Linked DNA regions of Fibrella aestuarina BUZ 2. The protein of the gene in region 1 interacts with the protein of each later gene in a pairwise test. Links are inferred from orthologs where the notes say so. Each region holds a gene or a part of one and is shown on either strand. Other genes may lie near its edges. The genes, in order: ftsZ, rlmN and FAES_RS25535.

Region 1 (4,416 bases):
GCACAAAACCGGGTGACGAACGAGGCGCATAGATAGGGACGCTAGGAGTAGGGGCTGGGGCGCAATGGTGCTAGTTGCCCCGTGCCTTACGCCCCCAGTCCTACGCTAATTCAGCATTTTCAACAAGCTGCTCAGCTTGTCTTTCAGGTCTTTACGGTCGACGATGAAATCGAGGAAGCCGTGTTCCAGTACGAATTCAGCGCTCTGAAAGCCTTTGGGTAAGTCTTTACCAATGGTTTCCCGAATGACGCGCGGCCCGGCAAAACCAATCAGTGCCCCCGGCTCGGCGATATTGAAGTCGCCCAGCATGGCGTATGACGCTGTCACACCACCCGTGGTAGGGTCGGTCAGCAGCGAAACGTAAGGGAGGCCTGCTTCTGACAGCCGCGCCAGCTTGGCCGATGTTTTCGCCATCTGCATCAGCGAGAAACCGGCTTCCATCATCCGGGCACCCCCCGACCGCGAAATCATCAGAAACGGCGTTTTGTTGGCCAGCGCGTAATCGATCGCGCGGGCAATTTTCTCGCCAACCACCGAGCCCATCGACCCGCCAATGAACCCGAAATCCATGCAGGCGACGGTGATTTCAGTGCCATTCATAGGTCCATGAGCCGTTCTGACGGCATCTTTCAGGCCCGTTTTAGCCACGGTGGCCCGAATCCGGTCGGGGTATCGTTTTGTATCGGTAAAACCCAGCGGGTCTGCCGAGATCATATTCTCATCGAGTTCGGTAAACTCATTGCCATCAAAAAGCAGTGAGAAATAGGCGTCCGAGCCTACTTTTTCGTGGTAATTGCAATGGACACACGTATACGCGTTCAGCTTATGCTCACGGGTATGCATCACCTGTTTGCAATTCGGGCACTGATACCACAACCCATCGGGGGCCTCCCGCTTCATTTCGGTCGGGGTCTGAATGCCCTTATCCTTTCGTATAAACCAAGACATGTTTGTCGAGCTAAAAGAAAGCAAAGATACGAAGGGGAAAATGAGGTTGGCTGTTTGACGGCTGATGTTTACGGATGCGCCGTCGAACAGCCAACCCTTATTTGGCCATAAATGCCCGCCGACTGACGGGGTCGTGCCGTTCGAGCGCGTAGCGCAGGGCCGTACGCGGCAATTGGCGGGCATGGTCGTGCAGGAATTCGTTGAGGGCATCAAGGTTACGTTTGCCCACTTCGCGCAGCATCCAGCCCATCGCCTTGTGAATCAGATCGTGACGGTGGGTGATCAGTTGCTCGACCAGGGCAAACGTATCGCTAAACTGCCCGTGCCGGATAAACTGCCAGGTGGTCACCAGGGCAATCCGTTGGCTCCAGAGGTGATCCTGCTGGGCCAGTTCATACAGCAAGGTCCGGTCAGCCGTGAGCAAAGGCAGCCCCAGTAGGGTGGGGCAACTGCTATCGACCAGGTCCCAGTTGTTGATGAATTGCCGGTTGGCAACGTACCTGTCGGCCAAGGCCTGCCGTAGCACCGTTCCGCCCCGTTTGGCCTGTAGATTCCAGATCAGCAGGCCCACCATGCGGCACTCGTGGTATGGGTCCTGAACGAGTTGCTCAGTATCGGCAATGGCCAGGTTGCGAAACTGCCGGGCCAAGGCGTGTTGTTGCGGCATCGACAGACCCAGAAACACATCGCCCTCCCCGTATTGGCCGGCCTGTGTTTTGAAATAACGAGCTGCGAAAGCGGCGCGCTCAGGTTGTTCCTGCGCCAGTATAGTTTGCCGAACGGTCTGGTAGTCTGGGGTCATGGGGTACCAACGAAAAGGCACGAGCCGAAGCCCGTGCCAATAAAGACAAATCAAGTGGGTGTTGCCTAATCGAACAGGCGTGAGCGAATCAGCTCGTGGTCGGGCAACAGTGGAATTTCGTACAGCATTACCCGGTGACGGCTAAAAGCCGGAGCTTCCAACTCGCGCTCGCTGAAGCGGTTTTGCAGAAAATCGGTGATGAGTTGCTTCACCTCTTCCGTATCGTCGGGTCGGGTCGGGTTCAACGTGATGCCGTTATAGCCAGCATGATCGTTCGTCCCCAGCCCATTGGCATACGGACCAGGTACGGGTGGCACTGGTACCGGCCCGCTGTGCGTAAACGTAGGTGTGCTGACGCCCGCCTCATCGAGTACCAGCTCGGGCTGGTTAGCTTCCGGTGCGCTCGGTGTTTGGTCCGGTGTGTCAACGGCCTCAACGGGTTTGGCGGGTTCTTCTCTGGCAATCGGCAGCGGGGCGATAATGCCATCCATGTTGGTCTCAAAACCAGCCGCGATGATCGTTACCCGCATTCGGGCGCCGAGCGAATCGTCGAAGATGGCACCAATTTTAAACAGACGGGCTTCTTCGCCAATCTTCTCCACGATGTAGTTGGAGATGATTGTCTGTTCTTCCAGCGTGGCTTCGTACTCCGAGCTCGACGAAATGGTCAGCAGGATGCGCTTGGCCCCCAAAATGTCGCTGTCGTTCAGCAGCGGTGAGTTGAGCGCCTCCTGAATGGCGTGCAACGCCCGCTCTTCACCTTCTGCATCTGCCGAGCCCATCACCGACGGCCCTGCATCCTGCAGTACCTTCTTCACGTCCATGAAGTCGGTGTTCACGTCGCCGCGGGTGGTAATGACTTCGGCAATACTTTTCACGGCGGTAGCCAGCACGTTATCGGCATGAGCGAAGGCTTTCCGAATGCTGAGCTTGCCATACAGGTCGGCCAGCTTGTCGTTCATGACAACCAGCACCGTATCGCAGCTTTTCTTTAGCAGTTCGATGCCTTCTGCCGCCTGCGAACGCTTGTCGATGCCTTCATATTTGTAAGGGGCCGTCACGACGGCAACTGTCAGCAGGCCCATTTCGCGGGCGAGCTGGGCTACTACCGGCGCTGCGCCCGTGCCGGTACCACCGCCCATCCCGGCCGTGATGAAGACCATCTTGATCGATCCACCCAGCAGGTTGCGCAGTTCGTCGAGGCTTTCGGTAGCGGCTCGGCGGCCCACTTCCACGTCCATACCAGCCCCTTCCAATCCCGTGCCGAGTTTCAGCTTCGTTTTCACGTCGCTGCTCATTAAGGCTTGCCGGTCAGTATTGCAGATCGCGAACTCGACATCCTTTACACCCATCTTAAGCATATGCTGCACGGCATTGCTACCGCCGCCACCCACACCAATAACCTTGATGATCGGGGCGTTTTGCTCGGGTATATCGAGGGTAAATCCGTGGTCCAACATAGCTTGATTCCTTAATGGTGTCCGATTAATCATGAGGGCGGTTAGGTTGTGGTAAAGCGTGTATGGGGTAAGCGATGGTACAGAAACAAGGCCAAACCCGGACTTTAGTTCGCTTTTGGCCAGCAAAATTATTGGCTAGTCCCGATACGAGTCGTTGATGTCACCAAGCTTGGGGTTAATTAGTTTTTTCAGCCAGCTCAGCCAACCCGTCGATTGGCCTGTCTCGCCCGCATCATCAGCTGGCTTGGCTGGCGACGTACCTGCGTTACCCTTCGGCCCCGGATTTGGGCGCGTGGTATCAACAGGACGACCCTGCCCATTGCCATTGATCGGCGCCGAACTAGCCAGACCCGGATCGCTGATGAACGAAATCCGATCATCGACGCTGCGGAACCCGGCCCACACTAATCCCACCGCCGTGGCATAAGCCGGATCGCTGACCAGATCAGCGCGCAAATTGTATTCCAACTGTTCGGGGTAACCCACGCGCACATCCATCTCAGTGACGGTTCGGAACACTTCGTCAATGCCTTCGATGAGCGCGGTGCCCCCGGTCAAGACAATACCACCCAGCAATTTATCTTTGTAACCTGACCGAATAATTTCGGCCTGTACGAGTGCAGCAATCTCTTTGAGCCGTTCGCTCAGGATGATCGACACATTCCGTAACAGCACGTCTTTGGGCTGGCGACCTGGCAACCCCGGCACCGATACCACCTCGTTGAGGCGGTACGTAGTGGGGTTGGCGTTACCAAACTTGATCTTCAGCAGTTCGGCCTGTTGGGGCAGGACCTTGCATCCATCCTGAATGTCGTTGGTCAGGCAGTTGCCCGCCCAGGGGAACACCGCCACGTGGCGCAGCACATTCCGGTAATAAATGGCTACGTCGGTGGTGCCGCCGCCAATATCCACCAGGGCCACACCGGCTTCCCGCTCTTCGGGGGTCAGCACCGCCATGGCCGAAGCCAGTGGCGATAGTAACACCTGATCGCGCTGAAGATGGCTGGCCGTGCGCTCGATACAACGCCGTACGTTGACTGCCGCATCGGCCTGCGTGGTAATGATCTGGAAATCGGCCCCCAGCTTAACACCATTTCGGCCAACGGGATCCTCAACCCCCGTTTCACTATCGACCGTGAAGTCCATAGGAAGCACGTGCACGATTTCCTTACCCGCCAGTTGGGGGGTGCGGTACATGTCGCGTAG
Region 2 (4,396 bases), 5.2 Mb from region 1 along the record:
CCAGCTGAATTCCGCATGGCAACGCCATTGGCCGATAGCCCACCGAAGCCTTTGGTGCGCCCGTTTTGTGCATCGGTGAATCCCTGTTTCGCCAGTGTACTCATCACTGAAGCGTAACGAACGGCCACGTCGCCACCCCAGACAACCCGTTGGGTCGACGTTTGCAACATCGCCGTCGTCCGGTCGATAAATATACCCGCCGACCAAGTTTTGCCCGCATCAGTCGAGCGGTACAACTGGTCGTAAGCACTGATATTGATGGTATTGGCATCATCGGGGGCAATGTTCATCGTCAGGTAGTTATCCCCGAAACCCAGTGTAAAATCAATGCCCGAATAGTTGGCATTGACGGGTTTGGCAATGGTTACCCAAGTCTTACCGCCGTCGCCCGAACGACGTAGCCAGCGAGTTGTGTACCCTCCGTAGTTGTTGTCGTAGGCGATATTGATGGCGTAGATCGCCTCAACGCCTGGTTTCAATAGCGGACCTAGCGAAATTTCGGTGCGTACACCCGTGTAGGGCGCCGTTGAAGGAGGCGTTACCTCGGTCCACGACGTACCTGCCGTGGTGATTGAACGGAAAATGCGGCCTGTGCCAGTGGCGGCGTAGAGTAATCCATTACTGTGCATCTCCACGTCGGTCATACGGTCGTCGCCGTTGGTAACGGGCTGTGCGCCAATGTTTTGCTGGGGGGCCAGCGTAAATTGCCAGGAGGTGCCTCCATCAGCCGAGCGAACGAGGCCGTACTGGGTCGCGGCATACACAGCACTACCGCGCCCGACTACGAGTTTACTGACGCGCAGAAACGCCGACTGAAGCAGGCTGGTGCCACTAGTCGGAACGGTCGAACTGAGTCTGCTCCAGGTCGAGCCGCCGTTGGTCGATTTGTAGATGCCGCCGCCATCGGGGCCACCCAGGGTGCTGAGCAAATCGCCGGTCGCCGCGTAACGTACCTGCGGATTGGCCGAGTCGGCAGCTAGCGCCGACACAGCCCGGTTGTCCCAGCCATCGCTCACGCATCGCCAGGTGCTGTCGGCGCTGTTGATGTTGCCATTGACCCAAAGGCCCGCCGTGAGGCTGCCCGCCCATACTTTGCGGCCATTGGGGTCGAGTGGATCAACCAGGAAGGTGCGGATGGTGCCGGTCACGCCCTGAGGGCCGCGTTCGGTCCAGGTCATGGGCGCTGCCGCACGAGCCTGCCGTTGGCTGGCCAATTCCTCCCGGATACGATCGAGGCGTTCAACCGGGACCCGGCCCAGCGCGGGATCCTGGGTACGTTGGCGCTGCTGTCGCTCAATCACCCGCCGCAACGAATCGAGTTGCCTCGCGTTGCGCGTGACGAAAGGGTTGTTAAGCTGGGATTTTTGGGCTAGTGCCGAAACGGAAATGATCAGAAGAAGCAGAACCGTAGGCAGGCTGGGGCATAAACGTAAACGTACAGGCATACTTGGACAAAGCAGAGTTACCTGTGCTGCATCAAACTACATGCCCGACTCAGTAGATAGGGCAGTATATGCCCGTATTTTAATATTAAAATTCGTGGTCGAGTAACATAACGTGCCAATACTAGCCTCGACTGTTTACTTAATCTGCGCTTTTTCCTTGCCCGCCAGCTGCCCGCAGGCAGCGTCGATGTCTTTGCCTCGGCTTCGGCGGATGTTGACCGTAACGCCCCGATCGTCCAGATAACCCGCAAATTTGTCGAGCGTCTGGGGGTCGGTATTCTTGAAATTGGCCTCGGCAATGGGGTTGTATTCGATGATGTTCACCTTAGCCGGTACCTTTTTCGTGAACTCAAACAGCTCTTTGGCGTCTTGTATGGTGTCGTTGAAATGGTAAAAGACGATGTACTCAAACGTGACGCGGGTACCGGTTTTGCGGTAAAAGTAATTGAGTGCGTCGGCCAGGTTTGCCAGCGAATTGCTCTCGTTAATCGGCATAATCTGGTCGCGCTTCTGATCGTTGGCGGCATGCAGCGACAGCGCCAGATTCGTCTTTACGCCATCATCGCCCAGCTGCCGGATCATCTTGGCAATGCCTGCCGTTGAGATGGTGATCCGCTTGGGCGACATCCCCAGTCCGTCGGGCGATGTAATCCGGTCGACCGATTCCAGCACGTTCTTGTAGTTGAGCAGCGGCTCGCCCATGCCCATGTAGACGATGTTGGTAAGCGGGCTGCTGTAGGTCTCTTTCGCCTGCCGGTCGATTTCGACCACCTGATCGACGATCTCGGCGGCGGTGAGGTTCCGCTTGCGGTCCATGTAGCCCGTCGCGCAGAATTTGCAGGTCAGTGAGCAACCCACCTGGCTCGATACGCAGGCCGTCATTCTATCCTGGTCGTCGGTACGGAGCGCCGGAATCAGTACGCCTTCCACCAGGTTGCCGTCATACAGCTTAAACGACGATTTGATGGTGCCGTCGTTGCTGCGCTGCTCGGTGGCGACCGTCAGCGCGTTGATGGCAAAGTGCGCATCGAGTTTCTCGCGCAGGGGCAGGCCGAGGTTGCTCATCTGCCCAAACGACCGCGCCGCTTTCTTCCAGAGCCACTCCTGTACCTGCTTGGCCCGGAAGGCCGGTTCACCGTTCTGTTTGAACCACTCGGTCAACTGCGCCGGGCTATATGTACGAATATCCTGTTTCATTTCGTGAAGAGCGAAAGGATGACTACTTGAATGGTCAACAAGCTGAGCAAGCACCGAGCGTTGGCTGCTCGTTCACTCGGTCAGGCGTTCACGCTTCAAGCGCCGACCGGCTTCCAGTCCTTTAGGCATCCAGACCGTCGCTACGTTCATCACCTTTGGCGCCACAGGGCGCAGCAGCGGGTACATGAAACTGTCGCGGGTTTGGTTGGGCGGCATCCTGACGTTCATAAAGCTGAACAGCCATAAGATCGTACTAATTCCAAAGACCCACGTGAAGATGCCCACCGCCGCACCGGCGAGGCTGTCGAACGTACCCAACAGGGTATAGCGCAGGCTCCGGCGCAACGAATAACCCATGCGGTTGATCATGAACACGACCGGGAAGAAAATGACCGAGAAGCCCAGCCAGGGCAGAAACTTCCGGGCCAGTTCGCGGCTGATGTAGGGGGCCAGCAAGTCGATACCGAACTGTAGGAATTTGAAGCCAATAATCAGGGCCACCACGAAGGCAAGAATCGCCACGATCTCGACCAGCAGCCCTTTGCGGTAGCCATTGTAGGCCCCCCAAATGAGCGGAATCAGGATCAGAATGTCGAGGGTAGCCATGAGCGAAATGTATAATGAACAATGTACGATGAACAATGCGGTCCGCCGGGGGCGCCTGGCTGTTGCGGGGTGATTACGTAGTCATTGTGCATCGTACATTGTTCATTATACATTACAACAAGCTCTTCACCATCGCCGAGATGGCTTTGCCTTCGGCCTGGCCGGCGAGCGCTTTCGAGGCCGCGCCCATCACTTTGCCCATGTCGCCGGGTCCGGTGGCACCCACCTGCGCGATCAGTTCCTGCACTTTAGCGCGCAGTTCGTCTTCCGATAGTTGCTTGGGCAGGTAATTCGAGATCACGGCGATTTCGGCTTCTTCCGTGGCCAGCAGGTCCTCGCGACCCTGTTGGCGGTAGATGTCGGCTGAGTCGCGGCGTTGTTTCACGGCTTTCGATAGTAGCTTGATTTCGTCGTCTTTCGAGATCGTGCCGGTGGCGCCTTCCTTCGTTTCTTCGAGCAAAATCATGCTTTTTATGGCCCGCAGCGCCCGGAGGCGATCCTGTTCCTTGGCGCGCATGGCGTCTTTAATATCAGCGTCGATTTGTTCTTTCAGTGTCATCAGGGTAGTTGATTGAATGAATAGGCAAAGGTACGTCGGTTTTTAGACCTATTGGGCCTGGTCGGATAAGTTGGCCCGGCGCACGGCATTGACCAGATTATGCGCCCGGCGGGTTGGTTCGGGAAGGCGATAACCACCATCACAACGTAACATGAGGTCGATGCTCGTTTCGAGGTCGATCAGATGGCCGGGCGAGACATAGACGGGATTGATCCGGTTTTTGGTGCGTAGCGCCGCGCCGATCACCTCACCCCGGTGCAGCATGGGCGACCACGCGCCGCGTTCGGGAGCCGGTTCGTCGTAGCGGCCTACCAGCACCGACTTACCGCAGCCCAGTGTAGGGCGGTCGAGGAACAAACCGGCGTGGGTGGCAATGCCCATACGGCGTGGGTGTGCGATGCCGTGCCCATCAAACACGACCACGTCGGGCATCACGGTTAGTTTATCCCAGGCTTCCAGCAGGGCGGGGATTTCGCGAAACGATAGCAGGCCCGGTACGTAAGAGAAGCTCGTGGTGGTGATAGCGGTGGCCTCGGCGATGGTTTCGAGCGTATCGAGGCGTAGCACGACAATGCCCGCATAGACCGTC
Region 3 (4,522 bases), 5.0 Mb from region 1 along the record:
AGCCATGCTTTGGCGTTGGTTCCCTGTTCAAATGAAGAGATGAACCGGAACGCCTTCAGGTACGTGTCCTGCACAAGGTCGTTGGCGTCGTCCTCGTCTGTGGTCAGGCGAAAGGCAAAATTGTACATGGAGTCGATGTGGGGCATGAACTCCTTGTTGAAGATTTGGTACTTCTGCTCTTCAGTGTATCCGCGAGTAGGCGAAGGTGTCGAGTCTGACATAGTTTCGGGCATTGTCGACATAAATGTAGGCGTTAAAGTCGGTTAGCCTCAACTGCCGCCAGTAAATTAACTATACCTTGGGGAGCGAGCTACACTGGCAGTTGCCAGTACTAGTGTACTGCAAAAACCAAACCTTTGTTCAAGAAAAAGCTTTATCGGCCAAAATGGCAGAACTAAACAATTTTCAGTTGTGTTTACTTCACCCTTTGGTGTCAGGTACGTAGGTTGGCATGGCTTCTGCTTGCCGGGTCCGCACTCAGTTTCGGGTAAAAAACTGAATCAGTACGATGCTCAGCGTGGTGAACAGCGCGCTCGCCAACGTCCGTAACAAGCTGGGTACTAACAGCGATATACTGCCCGCTTCGATCAGGAAAAGCACGCCGTGGTGGATTAGCACCAGCACAATGACATACTTGAAAAAGTCGGCGAAACCCAACTCCTGCAACGTAAAAACCACCCTCGATTCGAGCATGCGCTGCCCCATCTGCACGCGCACAATCAGCGGCCGCAGGTAGGCCATCAGCACCGTAGCGGCGGCGTGCATGCCTAACGTGTTATAAAATGTATCAACGATAATGCCGGTGGCGAAGGCCAGCAGCAGCAGCACCGTCTGGCTTATTTCGTTGGGCAACAATAAGATACAGGCTACGTAGAGAAAACAGAAGCCATAGTCGAAGATGACCAGGTTCCGGACAATCAGAATCTGAAGGGTTAGGTAAAGCAGGAATAAGATGCTGATCGTGATGATTTCGCGGAGCGTCATAGAGAATGGCAGTGGGCGGGGCCGCCAAGTATCCGCGAAGGTAATGCAGATAGCCGACAGCTATTTTATTCGTTACTTCTCGCTATCGATTTGCTTCTCGACCTGCGACTGCTGCTCAGCCTGTTTGTTATCGACGACATAGACGTAGAGCAGGCTGCTAAAATTCGTCGACAAAGCTACGCTGAGGTCGTGGAAAGGCTGCGCTGGCTGGGTACGTACCTCACTGATACGCCCAATGAGGATACCCGGCGGGAACACAGAGTTGTATTCTGAGGTCATCACCGAATCACCCTTGCTAACTGGCTTATTCCGTGAGATATCCACCAGCGTCATGCGCGTTGGGTCGATACCGGGCCAGCGGGCCGTACCGATTTCTTCGGCCTTTACCAGCCGAGCCGATACCCGAAACTCGGAATGCAGGATTGAGGTGACAACGGAATAGTGCTCATTACAGAAACGTACCCGGCCCACAATACCCGTTGGCGAGATTACGCCCATGCCGGGCCGAATGCCATCGGCAGTACCCTTATCAATGGTCAGGGTATTATTGGCCAGTGTCGTGGTGTTATTGATCACCTTAGCCACAGTAAATTGGAACCGGTTGGCAAATAACGAGTCGGCTTTGTAAGCAGTCGGGGCAGCCGGGCTGCCTTGCTGACGTTGTGTCAGTTGGGTTGTCAAGCGCTTATTCTCGGCTGCCAGATCCGCGTTGACCTGCCGTAGGTTGGTGTATTCGCGCGCCGAATTCGACCAGGCCAACATCTGCGCGGCGTAGCGGTTGGACGTGTTGAAGAAGCTCGCACTCCAGTAATTGTTGGTGTTAACCACGAAGTAAAAGCACAGTACTTCGAGCAACACAAACAGGATGAAGTTGCGGCTCTGGGCAATAAAGGCAAAGAGTTGTTCCACGCGGCGGAAGGTGGGAGGGTATAAATCGTAAAATTGCTGGCGCTTGGGGCGTCTAGTCGAAGCCCCAAGCGCCAGCAATTTTTATACGCTTCTGCGTTACGAAATCAGCACCGACTTGTACATATCGAGGTTTTTGATCACCTCGCCTGTCCCTTTCACCACGGCCTTGAGCGGATCATCGGCCACGTGAATAGGGAGTTTGGTTTTCGTCGCCAGCCGTTTGTCGAGGCCGTGCAGCAGCGCGCCACCGCCCGTCAGGTGAATACCGTTGGTGTAGATATCGGCCGAGAGTTCGGGCGGCGATACTTCCAGGGCTTTCATTACGGCTTCTTCGATCTTCGAGATTGACTTGTCGAGGGCGTAGGCGATTTCGCTATACGTCACTTTAATCTCCTTCGGAATACCCGTCATCAAGTCACGACCGCGGATTTCGTAGTCGGTTGGCGGGTTGTCGAGTTCGGGCAGAGCTGAGCCCACTTCCATCTTGATCTGCTCAGCCGAGCGTTCACCGATCAGCAGGTTATGCTCCCGGCGCATGTAATCGACGATGTCGCGGGTAAACACGTCACCGGCAATCCGGATCGATTGTTCACAAACAATACCCGACAGGGCAATAACGGCGATTTCAGTAGTGCCGCCCCCGATATCAACGATCATGGTGCCGTTGGGCTGGGTGATGTCGATACCGATACCGATAGCGGCAGCGATTGGCTCGTGCACCATGTACACCTCCTTGGCACCTGCGTGTTCGGCGGAGTCTTTAACCGCCCGTTTTTCTACCTCAGTAATGCCCGACGGGATGCAAATGACCATACGGTGCGAGGGCGAAAACAGCCGATTCCCCGACTCGATCATCTTGATCAGGCCCCGGATCATCAGCTCGGCCGCCGTAAAGTCGGCAATTACGCCATCTTTCAGCGGACGGATGGTCTTGATGTTTTCGTTGGTCTTTTCGTGCATCTGCATCGCCTTATGACCAATTGCCAGCACTTTCCCGCTGACTTTGTCCATGGCGATGATCGACGGTTCGTCTACGACGATCCGGTCTTTGTGAATAATGAGGGTATTTGCCGTCCCCAAATCAATGGCAATATCGCTGGTCAGAAAATTAAAAAGTCCCATTTCAGGCTTGTTACGAAGATAAGCAGAGCTTGCGTGTTGGGGTCACAGGTCATTAGTCATGGACAATCCGTAGCTAGTAGAAGCAACCAATAATCGATGACTAATGACTAATGACCGATTGCTATTACAAAAGTAGGGATAATTAAATAGAACTTTAGCCCACTGCCTGAATGGACTTTTCTTTTTGTCCGTGAGCGTTAGCGAATTACAGGCAATCGGGTATCGGTTAGCATGCCCTTAAAATACCAAACCCGCCCCAACTTGTTGTTAGGGCGGGTTTGGCCAGTTCAAAACAATGAACGATTACTTTTGAGTAGCAGCGTTTTTCTGATCCTGAACTTCAGCACGGATCTGCTGGGCCATCGTTTTCAAGTCCTGCATGCCTTTCCGTACGCGAGTTCCGGCAGCCTGGTTCTTTTTGTCGTAGAATTTATCAAAGTCTCCTTCCAGCGACATAACCAGGTTTTTAATCTCCTCAAAGCGTGTCATACGATTGGGGTTTAAGTGTGAAAAAGTGCTTAAATGCGCTAAAAACGCGCATTTCGGCGGAAATATAGTTATTCTGACATAGACAACAAGAGCTACGTCAAAAAAATAACCGAATAATCCTACTTAAACCCCGATACCTTACTCAGCGGCAGTCTCAGTGACCGCCGATTCGGCCATTGCAGTCAATCCAGAGGGTTTTTCCTGCACATAGTAGCCATTTTTGATCTTGTCGGAGATAGCGCTGAATGTGTTCAGTGTGTACTCGACATCCTCCAGCGTGTGAGCCGCCGTCGGGATGATCCGAAGCATAATCACCTCTTTCGGTACGACCGGATAAACCACAATCGAGCAGAAGACGCCGTAGTTTTCGCGCAGGTCTTTGATCATGTTGGCAGCCGCTACAACGCCCCCGTTATTCTGCATCAGTACGGGTGTAACGGGCGACGTGGTTTCGCCAATGTTAAAGCCACGCTCACGCAGCCCGTTTTGCAGAGCACGCACGTTTTCCCACAGTTTTTCGCGCAGTTCGGGGTGCTTTTTGATCAGTTCCAACCGCTTCATGCAACCCACCACAAACGGCATCGGCAGGGCCTTGGCGTAGGTCTGCGAGCGCATGTTGTACTTCAGGTACATGATGATGTCGTGGTCGGCCGCGACAAACGCGCCAATAGCGGCCATCGACTTGGCAAACGTCGAGAAGTAAATGTCGATACCGGCCTGGCAGTTGAGCAGTTCGCCTACGCCCGCGCCCGTGGCGCCCATCGTGCCGAAGCCATGTGCGTCGTCGACCAGCAGGCGGAAGTTGTATTTTTCCTTGAGCGCAACAATCTGATCCAGGCTCCCCACTTTACCCGACATGCCGAATACACCTTCGGTGATGACGAGAATACCACCGCCTTTTTCGGCCGCTTTCTTCGTAGCCCGCTGAAGGTTTTTCTCCAGGCTGGCCATGTCGTTGTGGTTGAACTTGTAGTACTCACCCATCTTGGCCTTGTGCAGCCGGATACCGTCGATCAGG

The links.
Region 2: the proteins of ftsZ (region 1) and rlmN interact in binary tests that used the Escherichia coli proteins (3 or more experiments, as listed by UniProt). The link is inferred for Fibrella aestuarina BUZ 2 from one-to-one orthologs.
Region 3: the proteins of ftsZ (region 1) and FAES_RS25535 interact in binary tests that used the Escherichia coli proteins (3 or more experiments, as listed by UniProt). The link is inferred for Fibrella aestuarina BUZ 2 from one-to-one orthologs.

Annotation. Positions count from the first base shown.
Region 1 is NC_020054.1:1,136,002-1,140,417, forward strand. The notes cover bases 1,014-3,862. They hold ftsZ (cell division protein FtsZ), read right to left. Parts: upstream 3,211-3,862; coding sequence 1,816-3,210; downstream 1,014-1,815. Other genes in these bases: FAES_RS04510 (DNA alkylation repair protein), read right to left, coding at 1,046-1,750; ftsA (cell division protein FtsA), read right to left, coding at 3,346-3,862. In the rest of the region: FAES_RS04500 (radical SAM protein), read right to left, coding at 1-30; accD (acetyl-CoA carboxylase, carboxyltransferase subunit beta), read right to left, coding at 106-948; more of ftsA, read right to left, coding at 3,863-4,416. UniProt on the Escherichia coli protein: Essential cell division protein that forms a contractile ring structure (Z ring) at the future cell division site. The regulation of the ring assembly controls the timing and the location of cell division.
Region 2 is NC_020054.1:6,375,520-6,379,915, reverse strand. The notes cover bases 612-3,440. They hold rlmN (dual-specificity RNA methyltransferase RlmN), read right to left. Parts: upstream 2,643-3,440; coding sequence 1,581-2,642; downstream 612-1,580. Other genes in these bases: FAES_RS26455 (GatB/YqeY domain-containing protein), read right to left, coding at 3,361-3,440; FAES_RS26460 (CvpA family protein), read right to left, coding at 2,715-3,248; FAES_RS26470 (DUF11 domain-containing protein), read right to left, coding at 612-1,445. Also shown: more of FAES_RS26470, read right to left, coding at 1-611; more of FAES_RS26455, read right to left, coding at 3,441-3,807; nfi (deoxyribonuclease V), read right to left, coding at 3,856-4,396.
Region 3 is NC_020054.1:6,160,847-6,165,368, forward strand. Bases 1,003-3,957 are described here. They hold FAES_RS25535 (rod shape-determining protein), read right to left. Parts: upstream 3,016-3,957; coding sequence 1,990-3,015; downstream 1,003-1,989. Other genes in these bases: mreC (rod shape-determining protein MreC), read right to left, coding at 1,057-1,893; FAES_RS25540 (BF3379 family histone-like protein), read right to left, coding at 3,319-3,504; FAES_RS25545 (aminotransferase class I/II-fold pyridoxal phosphate-dependent enzyme), read right to left, coding at 3,643-3,957. Outside these bases: FAES_RS25520 (sigma-70 family RNA polymerase sigma factor), read right to left, coding at 1-242; FAES_RS25525 (hypothetical protein), read right to left, coding at 478-984; more of FAES_RS25545, read right to left, coding at 3,958-4,522. UniProt on the Escherichia coli protein: Forms membrane-associated dynamic filaments that are essential for cell shape determination. Acts by regulating cell wall synthesis and cell elongation, and thus cell shape.